One region of the Nitrincola salilacus genome, then DNA from elsewhere that is predicted to be linked to it. Evidence: predicted binding sites of a transcription regulator. Region 1 holds the regulator's gene; the other holds the start of a gene.
What was found. The regulator LexA, encoded in region 1, represses DNA repair genes until DNA is damaged. The targets are predictions, from matches to a motif close to TACTGTNTANNTANACAGTA.
Positions count from the first base shown of each region.

Region 2: ACK3CJ_RS12670 (DNA topoisomerase III) is a predicted target of LexA. The motif match lies at 2,258-2,277, and genes of this name have one in related genera.

Region 1 is NZ_CP176580.1:2,084,147-2,089,807, reverse strand. Features, by position in the region: gene dinG (ATP-dependent DNA helicase DinG) at 1-450, opposite strand, end outside; gene lexA (transcriptional repressor LexA) at 580-1,182, shown strand; gene ACK3CJ_RS09905 (SulA-like leucine-rich domain-containing protein) at 1,203-1,691, shown strand; gene ACK3CJ_RS09900 (DUF6586 family protein) at 1,839-2,366, opposite strand; gene topA (type I DNA topoisomerase) at 2,380-5,034, opposite strand; gene ACK3CJ_RS09890 (DNA topoisomerase I) at 5,227-5,661, shown strand, end outside.
Region 2 is NZ_CP176580.1:2,680,419-2,686,079, forward strand. Features, by position in the region: gene ACK3CJ_RS12670 (DNA topoisomerase III) at 223-2,223, opposite strand; gene ACK3CJ_RS12675 (YjfB family protein) at 2,329-2,532, opposite strand; gene ACK3CJ_RS12680 (DUF6036 family nucleotidyltransferase) at 2,950-3,567, shown strand; gene ACK3CJ_RS12685 (LysE family translocator) at 4,006-4,596, opposite strand; gene ACK3CJ_RS12690 (GlxA family transcriptional regulator) at 4,794-5,661, shown strand, end outside.

The DNA of each region.
Region 1 (5,661 bases):
CTCATAGAGTGCGATCTGCCCCAGGTTTTCCTGACGCTCCAGGCAATGCTCAACCTTGTTCAGGCACAGATATCGCCCTCGCCCTTTGGCCAGAGCAAAACTGAAGATCAGCCCCGAGTGCTGTGCCAACTCTGGCAGATCCTTGCTGATCAACTGCTCCTGGAGCGCGACCGTCGCGGTGGAGATTACCAGTTTGAGTTCACGACGACGCGCTATCGGAAGAGCAGCAATTAAATAGGCAACCGTTTTGCCTGTACCTGTGCCAGCCTCAACAAGGGTCACATGATTTTCACCCAGACGCTCGCCCTTGTCTCCCTGACGAATGGCACCCAGCACACGCGCGACAGCGCCGATCATCTGCTTCTGAGCAGGCCGGGCACGCAATTCCCTGCTTTCGAGAAAACGGGTGTAGGCGGTCTGAATCTCTTTTTTGAGATCACTTTCGAGCAACAGCAGAACTCCATCAGCGCTGATTTGAAGCGGATATTAACAAAATACTGGATATACAAACAGATTTTTACTTGACGAATCTGAAATACTGTATAAAAATGCAGTGACTGTATAAAAAGACATATGACTATGAAACTGACAAAACGCCAAAGTGAAGTACTCGCCTGCATCAAGCGACATATGGAAACCACCGGTTATCCGCCGACGAGAGCAGAAATCGCACGCGACCTGGGGTTCAAGTCAGCGAATGCGGCTGAAGAACATCTTCGAGCGCTCGCCAACAAGGGCGCCATCGAAATGATCAAGGGCACCTCACGCGGAATCCGGTTGCCGGAGTTCGAACAGGATCTGGGTCTGCCGATCGTCGGCATGGTAGCCGCTGGTTCACCCATACTGGCTCAGGAGCATATCGAGCAGCACTGCACCATCTCTTCGGACTTCTTTCATCCACCGGCAAACTATCTGCTGCGTGTCCGTGGAATGAGCATGAAGGATGTCGGCATACTGGACGGTGACCTGCTGGCCGTACATCAGACACATGATGTCAAGGATGGTCAGATAGTCGTAGCACGTATCGGCGAAGAGGTGACGGTTAAACGTTTTCAACGCAACGGGCATAAAGTCAGCCTGATCGCAGAAAATGAAGACTTCCCCGCCATTGAAGTGGACCTGAAGGAACAGGATCTGGTGATAGAAGGACTCGGTGTAGGCGTTATTCGTCAGGGCAGTTAGCCGGACGCAGGAGAGACGTAATGTTAGCCATTGCCGCAGCAAGAGATGATTCACAGATCGCTGGTCAGCCTCAACTGACACTTGAGAGTACACGCTCAAGCAACAGGTCCAGAGTTGATAACCGACCACAAAGCGACTGCCCCAGTCCGCTGAGCGGAAAGATCACTGAGATAGTACTTCACAGTGATCTGGTTTCGCTTCAGCCGATGATACTGCCCATGCTGTCACAACTGAGCCGTGGTGAGCGCTGGCTGGCCCTTGTTGCACCACCTTCTGAACTGACACGGGATCATCTGTTGCAGGCAGCAACTGACTTGAGCAAAACACTGACTTTGCGTTGTGAAACTGACAATGCTGTTGTGCTGGCAGCCAAAGCACTATGCGCCGGCACCTGCCATACTGTAATTCTCTGGCACCCACAACTGACCCGAGAAGAGCTCAAACGTCTGGAAAATGCCGCACTGGCCGGAGGCAGTCACTGCCTGGCGATACACGGTCACTCACTCTGATATAATCAGAGCCTATGAGTGAATTGGGCCCCTTCCCCTGCTCGATTCACTCAGCCCTCTTTTTGATTGTATCAATCTACTTACTGTTACTTGCTATTGCCGATTGCTATTACAGAGTGCTACGTGGGGAGTGCTATCTACTGAAAACTACCACTCCTGCATACCACTACGCTGACGCTCCACCATATCGCGCAGCGCACTGAGCCAGGACTGATACTCAGCCATCACCTCAGAATCCTCGGCATGATCAGGATTGATCTGCATCACCTGTATCTCAGAATGGCTTTGTGCCGATTCCATTCTATCTGCTTTGAGATTAGTAGCTTGCCAGCAGGCAGCATAGGCCGCCTGCATCTGGCACAACCAACTATCCTCACGTTCCTGCAGAGACTCCAGCTCCAGCACTTCGGGAGACTCCTGCCCAGACTGCTCAAAACACTGGCGCAGGTCCTGCAAGGTGCGAACAGATGCAGAATCAAAGCTGTAACGCTCCGCTATTTCACGCATAAATGCGAGATACGCCGTACTCAGATGAAACAGTATCGACTCCTGAAAGGACTCGATCAGCGCATGCTTGCTCCAACTGGTCGAGTCATGAGCAGCCTTCAAGGCATCAAGATGCAAACGAGCAAAGTTCAACTTCTGGTTCGTCCGTATCAGATAAACATCACTCATAACCTGCCTCTGCTTACTTGGCCTTAGTGGTTTTGGCCGGTTTCTTTTTAGCTGCTTCCACCTGCCATTTACCATTAGTGTAAAATGCTCTCCAGCCGGTTGCCTTGCCTTCAGATTCAGACATCACATACTGTTCCTGCGTTTTACGGCTGTAGCGAATCACGCTGGGGTTACCCTCATCGTCCTTCAGCGGCGCTGAAAGCAGGAAGTGATATTTCGGATCCAATGCTTCTTTATGCGGAATCAGCTCACTGACCAGAGGCGCCCTGGTTTCACGATTTTTGGGAAACTGACTCGCAGCCAGGAATAAGCCACTGGCACCATCACGCAGAATATAGGTATCGTCAACCTTCTCACACTTCAGCTCAGGCATCGGTACCGGATCCATTTTCGGTGGTGCTGCCTCACCACTGCGCAGCAGTTTGCGCGTGTTCTTGCATTCGCTATTGGTACAACCAAAGAATTTACCGAAGCGGCCTGTCTTCAACTGCATTTCAGAACCGCATTTGTCACATTCCAATACCGGGCCATCATAGCCCTTGATACGAAACGCACCCTTCTCAACTTCATACCCTGGGCAGTCCGGATTATTACCGCAGATATGCAGCTTGCGATCCTCATCCACCAGATAGGAATCCATCGCAGTACCACAAAGTTTGCAGCGATGCTTGTTGCGAAGAATGCGCGACTCTTCCTCATCATCCCCGTCAACACTGACCACCTCATCACCGGGAATCAGGTTGATTGTGCACTTGCAGCGTTCTTTGGGTGGCAGGTTATAACCGGAACAGCCCAGAAACACGCCGGTGCTACCGGTACGAATCATCATGTGACGGCCACATTCAGGGCACTCAATATCGGTAGGCGTCGGGGTGTTCGGGCGCATACCGTTTTCAGGACTCTGCGCCGCCTCCAGCGATATCACAAAATCCTTGTAGAACTTATCCAGCAGCTCACGCCAGTCCATCTTGCCCTGAGCGATCTCGTCGAGATACTCCTCCATTCTGGCGGTAAAACCATAATCCATCAGATCAGAAAAGTTTTCACTCAGACGCTCACTGACGATATCACCCATTTTCTGGGCATAGAAGCGACGCCCCTGAACCTCGACATAACCACGCTCCTGAATCGTCGAGATGATCGCCGCATAGGTCGATGGACGGCCGATACCACGCTTTTCCAACTCTTTGACCAGGCTCGCCTCGGAGTAGCGCGGAGCGGGCTTGGTGAAGTGCTGTTTCGATTCAAGATCGATCAATGACAGTACTTCGCCCTTTTTCAGGTCGGGCAGAATGATATCCTCATCCCCTTTGCCTCGACTTGGCAGAATACGGGTATAACCATCAAAGCGCAGAATGCGCCCTTTGGTAACCAGTTCGAAATCACCACCGGCAACAGTCAGACGCGTGCTGGTATATTGTGCGGGCAACATCTGACAGGCAATGAACTGACGGCGGATAAGGTCATACAGGCGCACAGCGTCTGTTTCCATGCCCACCAGATCATCCGGCCCAATCGCAACATCAGAAGGTCTGATCGCTTCATGCGCTTCCTGTGCACCCTCTTTACTGCTGTAACGTATCGGATCTGAGGGCAGGTAGTTTTCGCCGAATTTAGACTGGATATAGTCACGGCACGCTGCCACTGCATCTGTACTGAGATTGGTCGAGTCAGTACGCATATAGGTGATATAGCCAGCTTCATACAGCCGCTGAGCCATCATCATGGTTTTCTTCACGCCATAACTCAGACGCGTACTTGCCGCCTGCTGGAGCGTGGATGTGATAAAGGGTGCTGAAGGCTTGCTGCTGGTGGCGCGGTCTTCACGACTGACTACTGTGAGCTTCTCCTGGCGCAGCAGTGCGGTCAGTTTTTCAGTCTGCTCGCTGGAAGTCGGTCTGAAGTTATCAGCACCATAGCGCATCACCTGCAGCTTGACCTGATCATCCGCATTACTGCGAGTATCGGCAAACACCTCCCAGTACTCTTCGGGAATAAACGCACGAATTTCGCGCTCACGCTCAACGATCAGCTTGACAGCAACCGACTGCACTCGCCCTGCCGACAGTCCGCGGGCAACTTTCTCCCAGAGCAGTGGCGAGACCATATAACCGACAACACGATCCAGAAAGCGTCTGGCCTGCTGAGCATTGACACGACTCATGTCCAGCTCACCCGGTTTTTCAAACGCCTGTTTTATCGCTTTCTTGGTGATTTCGTTGAAGACGACGCGCTTGTAGCGGCTGTCGTCACCGCCAATCGCCTCACGCAGATGCCATGCAATGGCCTCTCCCTCGCGGTCAAGATCCGTTGCCAGATATATCTCGTCAGCCGATTTGGCCAATCTCCTCAGCTCGTCTACCACCTTTTCCTTGCCGGGAAGTATTTCATAGTGCGCATCCCAGCCTTGCTCAGGGTCAACACCCATTCGCCGGATCAGTTGCTGGCGCCCTTTTTTACGCTGGTACTCCAGTTTGTCTTCAGGTGACATTTTACGCGTCAGTGCAGCTTGCTTTGCCCGTTCCTTAGGATCAGACTTACTGGCCCCACCCGTCGGCAAATCACGTATATGGCCGACACTGGATTTGACGACATACTGACTGCCGAGATACTTATTGATTGTCTTCGCCTTTGCTGGCGACTCGACAATGACCAGGGTTTTTCCCATTAAACTAAGTCCTTATTCCTGCAAGCAGCCAAAATCATGCGTGCATATATAAGTGCTGACACTTGAAGGGTCAAGCAACATACAGAAAATAATCTGTTTATCTTTGAACGGTGCTGGTCCTAAAATAGGGACCAATGCAATATTTACGATAGAATCTATAATGATATCTGTTATACCAGAGTGCCAAACAGAATGCTCAGAGACAACCTGGTTTTTATAATTTTGATTGCGGTGGTCGGCGTTGCTGCCCTGCTCATCAACTATTTCATCAATATGCGGGAAAGCCAGCAGGAGTCTCGAAGCTCCCGCTTGCGCTGGCTCAAGGAGCAAGCTGAGCACACCTTGAACGCACTGGCCATTCTCAAGGAGGCGGGCTGTCGTGAAGACATTACCGACAAGCTCAACCAGCACGCGCTGGCCCTGATCGAGGAGATCGGCGTCCTGGCGCCCGACTCAGAGCTGATGACCGATGTCAGCCGGATGAAGGAAACCAGCGACAGAGCCCGCCCGACGCAAGGTGCATTTGACAGCGACCGTGCCGTCAAGCGCGCTCAGATTTATATCACCTTTGCCGAAAAGCTGCTGATCGAAATGGCTAACAAAGGCAAGATGACACCTCAACTGGCG
Region 2 (5,661 bases), 600 kb from region 1:
CCCTGATACTGAACGCCACCCAAGCCCAGATGCTGCTCAGCCTGTTGCAGGGCATATCGGTTGTTGAGGATGTTCTGGCGATCGTGGGATGATTCGGTGAGGTCTTTAGCCATCTCGTACTGCCTCTGTATTGTTGCCTTATACCAAGGCAGCATCTAGGTTTTACATATTAGTAACAATCGCATCAACAATATGCCAGTGTCCACCAACACCGCTCAACCATCACGTACTGGTCGTTTTGCGCGTCCGTGATTTCTTGCGGGCTTCAGTAGTGGCTGCGGAACCTCTCGGTGATCGTGATTTGCCAGCCGATTTGCCAGCAGGCTTTTTCGCCGCCCGCCGCCTGACAGGAGCTGCCGAAGCCGGTATCTGAGGTACTTTCATGAACACCTCCTCCAGCAACTGCCGGAGGTAACCCTCCATTGGCTGCATAAATGCGGCATAGCTGGTTTCACGTTTGCTGATCCCGTCCAGCTGCGCTTCCCATTGCGCAGTCATATCCGGCAGAGTCGTAGCTTCCGGCAGGCTGTTGATCAGACCTCGCCCGGCTTCAGTGGAATGGATCTGCTTACCCTGGCGTACCAGAAACTGTCGCCTGAACAGCAGCTCAATGATACCGGCACGCGTTGCTTCGGTCCCCAGCCCATCAGTTTCCTTCAGGATCTTGCGTACTTCTGGGTCACTGACATAACGTGAGATGCCGGTCATGGCAGACAACAAAGTAGCATCAGTGAAGGGTTTCGGTGGCTGTGTCTGCTTCTCCAGCAACTCGCCCTGGAGGCAGGTCAAAGCGTCTCCTTTTTTCAGATCAGGCAGTGATGACTGTTCATACTCATCACCTGGCTCATCTGAAGCGGCAGTACTACCGGTCAGAACCTTCCACCCGGGATCAACTGTCTGGCGAGCCTTGGCCACAAACTGACCGCCTGCCACCTCAACATCGATGCGTCTGTCTTCATATTGCCAGGGTGGATAGAACTGCATCAGATATTGTCGCGCAATCAGTTCGTAGAGCTTCTGCTCCTGCGAAGACAAACGCGCTGGATCAAGTTTCTTCTGCGTGGGGATGATCGCATGGTGTGCATCAACCTTACTGTCATTCCAGGCCTTGCTGCGCAGCCTGAGATCAGCACCTGCCACAGCGTCCTGAAGCGCCGGGCTGACCTGATAGATCGCCTTGACCACACTATCCGCCTGAGCAAAGTGCTCTTGCGGTAGATAGCGTGAATCTGAGCGGGGATAGGTGATCAGTTTATGCCGTTCATACAGGCCCTGGCACAGGTCCAGCACCTGTTGCGCGCTGAAGCCAAAGCGCCGGGCCGCGTCTATCTGCAGAGATGACAGACTGTAAGGCAGTGGCGCCGCCTGTTTTTTGCGCTGGCGACTTGTCTCGGTCACGACACCCGGCTGTCCGGTAATACGCCTGACCACATTGTCTGCCAGTGCACGCGAAAGGACTCGCCCCTCCTCGTCCTGATAGGGCAGACAAGCCTCGCTCGGCAGCCATTTTGCGCGAAACTGTTCACCTTTTGCAGTTTCAAGCAGCGCCAGCACTTCGTAATAGGCCTTGGCAACGAAATGCTCAATCGTCTCATCGCGCCTGACCACCAGCCCCAGCACCGGCGTTTGTACACGCCCGACAGACAGCACCCCCTGATAACCAGCCTTTCTGCCTTGCAGCGTACAGGCTCGGGTCAGATTGATGCCATAAAGCCAGTCAGCACGGGATCGCGCCAGCGCAGAAGTGGATAGTGGTACAAAGTCATGATTGGATTGCAGTCGCCCCAATGCCCGACGCACCGCATCCAGGTTGAGGTCATTGATCAGGCAGCGTTGCATGCGCTGACGTTTCTCGGCAGGTACCTTGAGATAGGCGATCACTTCATCGACCAGTAACTGACCCTCACGATCAGGATCGCCAGCATGTACCAACTGATCCGCATCTTTGATCAGTTTGCGCAGCACCGTCAACTGCTTGCGCGTATTGCTCTTGGGTTGCAGCTGCCACTGGGTGGGAATAATCGGAAGATGCTCCGGGCGCCACTGTTTGAAGAGAGGATCATAAGCGTCTGGCTCGGCCTGCTCCAGAAGATGACCAATGCACCAACTCACGACCGCATCCGAGCCGCATCGGATAAAACCTTCACCCTTCTGCCTTGAACCGGGTAACGCCTCAGCAATTGCACGACCCAGACTCGGTTTTTCAGCGATGTAAAGTATCATGCAGGGCTTATCTGAAGGGTGTTGGAGTTATAAGTGCTCTGAAGCTATACAGTTTTTGAAACTGTAAAAGTATTGTATCTGGATGTGACCTGATATCGAAATGAATCAGGCTTTAGTATTGATAATCTGGCCCAGCGAACCGGATGAACCACTGCTGGCAGGAGCATCGGGAATCAGATTAACCAACATCTGCCCCTGTTGCGCTGCCTGATCCAGTGCCATTTTAGCGACTTTGACAGACACCTGATTCTTAAGTTGTGCCGACTCGAGTCCTGTGAACACACTGCTCAGACTACTGACCATACTCATATTTGACTCCTTTTTCGCAATTCCTGACTGCAGAAATTCCTGACTACAAGATATCATATGTAGCCATGCAGGCACTCTAACAGCTTGAGTGCCGATAGTCATGTGATCGGCCGACAGCTGTGAAACTGAAGACCTATCGTGAAAGTTTGTAACCTGACGGCAACCACCGAACATCAAACGACCGGCATTGATAGTGCCCCCGAAATTGGTAGTATGGGTAACAGGTGGATAATGTCATCAGTATTTCAGCATCGTCCGCAGCCCTCAAGATAGACATCCAGTCTAATGCTGTATACTTCATCAGACTGAAGATGCAAGACTGTTTGTATGCCGCATTATTTTTTTAACCCTCAGGTGGCTTGCTAGAGAGTAGGATGATAAATTTTTTGGCTGTGACTTATAGGGACAAGCATTTATATGAAACTGGATAGCTATCCGACAATCCAACCCGAGACAGCATTAGGCCATGCACTTGTGGCTTTTTTCGATGTGCTTGAACCTGTATTCGCTTGTGGTGACAAGGGAGTTTTTCAAGCGATTGTCTTCGGTGGTTGTGCTGTTCATATACACACGCAGACAAGAGGCAGTGCGGATATAGACGCAGAGATTGCATCTCATGGTTATGCCAAGAAATCAGAAGTTATTGCACTACTTGATGAGGATGCGTACATTTTTGCAGACGAAGAGGGGGTGTCGCAGGTGCTGGAACTGGATTCCAGCTTCAACACAACACTGGGTCCTTTACACGAAGATTATGAAGACCGCATCATCCGGTTGGTAACACAGAGCAATATCCCAAACGTCGAGGTGTATATCGCGAGTGCGATTGATGTTGCCATCTCGAAGCTTGGCCGTTTTGGTGATCGTGACCAGCAGGATATACAATCATTGCTTCAACTCCCGTACGTTGATATTGATGAGTTTGAACGCTTTGCCCGAGAAGCTATCAATTATTATGTTGGAAACCAAAAGCAAATATCAGGGAACCTTAGAGCGGTGTTAGACGATTATCGCAGCAGAGAGGAGCGGGCATGACACCTTCCGTCACACGAAAACGGCTATATCGCGTGGGTTCGCGTCCCCTTGAGAGCAGTGTGGATGATGTAAAACAGCTTGCTGAAGCGCTTTGGTATCGCGGCTATTGCCCTACACAAAGGGAATTAGAGTGTCTATGCGATTTAATGCCCCGCGAGCAATTCCAGCGTACCCTCTGCGTTCTTGAGTTGCTTAGCCAATACCCCGTGTGCCCTCGTGATACAGCTCGACATCTTCAAGAACTCACCAGACGTTTCCATAGGCAACTGCTGGACAATAACGATACACCTATCCAGGGACGTTACTCTCCTGGTAAACGATGGGGTTTAAGTGATGCGACGGCTCCGTTGCGTAAAGCACTGCTACCTCTTCAGACCCGGACCTATGCAGATGCAACTGGACATAGTCACGGCCTGAGTACCTGAGCTGGTATTGATGCTATACAGTCATCCAGACAGCAACACCCATCAAACAAACGCCGAAGAAACGATTAGCTAATTTTGCTGTGATAGAGTCGGCAAAAATTTTCCTGAGATAAAAACCAGCAACTGTCCAAAGTGTGAAGGCAATAAAATTATTGATAGTGAAAATAGTGGCTATATATATAGTACGCTCAAGATCTGCTGCAGGCTGAAACTGAGTGAACATTAAAGCTATTATCACGTATGCTTTTGGATTAGTGAGCAATAGCATTGCTCCAGTAGCCAAGTCAGTTTTTTTATTGCTGGTGATAGTCTCATCCATAGTGGAAGCCGTGAAGAATAGATAACCAAGATAAGCGACGTACAAAGCACCCACGTATTTAAGTGTAATAGAGACATAAAGATTACTAATAACCGCCATTCCGAGCCCCATCCCTATCAGGAAGGTCACAATCCAGGTAGCCATGTGATAACTAAAATTTGAAGGTAAAGAGCGCCTTACGCCTACACCATATCCCAGTGATGCAAAGAACAGGTTTCCTGGCCCGGGGCTGTATGCCAACGGAAATAAAAATGCAATTAAAGCGATCGTTTCTGTAATAGACATCTAAAGTTACTCCACGAGTCTGAACGCCTACTGACAGCAGCCTTACAATAGTTAATGCTCGGATATGCGTAGGAACAGATAATTAAATATACAAATAATGATCAATCGAAAATTACAATTGCGTTCCCGGCGAGATTCCTTTAGAACAGGTTGATTTTCTGAATGTTACAGGCAAAATTCTTTACGAGAAGGACAACGTGACCACATTTTCCGCCAAATCTGATTTTCAAAAAAAGCATCTCATTGTTTTGCTGGCCTATCCAAACGTTAACTTGCTGGACATAGCAGGCCCTGCACAGGTGTTCTCTTCGGCGCTGATTACCGATGAAGTTTCTTTACCTTATGAGGTGATTGTTGCTAGCCCGGATGGTGGTCTTGTGCTCACCGACACCGGGATCTCGCTTGATACTTTCCGACTGGATGAGGAGCTATGTAAAAAAGCTAATACAATCCTTATTGCTGGTGGACGGGGTATTTACTCTCTTCTAAATAATGAAAACCTGATAAATCTTCTCAAACGATTTATAACTCCCTGTCGCCGAATTGGTTCTATCTGTATGGGCGCTTTTTTGCTGGCCGCAACAGGCTGCCTTCATCAAAAACGAGTTGCGACACACTGGGAACATTGTGTAGAACTGCAATTACGATATCCTGATATTAAAGTTGAAAGCTCCCCCATCTATATCAATGACCATGGACTGTGGACCTCGGCGGGCGTCACTGCTGGCATTGATTTGGCGCTTGCTATAGTACAAGAAGATCACAACAGAGCTATCGCGCTATCCGTAGCTCGCGATCTAGTGGTATATCTCAAGAGACCTGGTGGCCAAAACCAATTCAGCTCCACACTTCACTTACAATGTAGCGATTCGTCAGGACGGTTCGATGCGCTCCATAGTTGGATTATCGATAACCTCGACAAAGATTTATCGATCAATACACTGGCTGATTTCATGGCGATGAGTCCACGCAACTTTGCCAGAGAGTACAAAAAATTGACCGAAGTCACTCCTCAAAAAGCAGTGGAAACACTTCGTATTGAATCCGCACGCCTTCTCCTTGAAA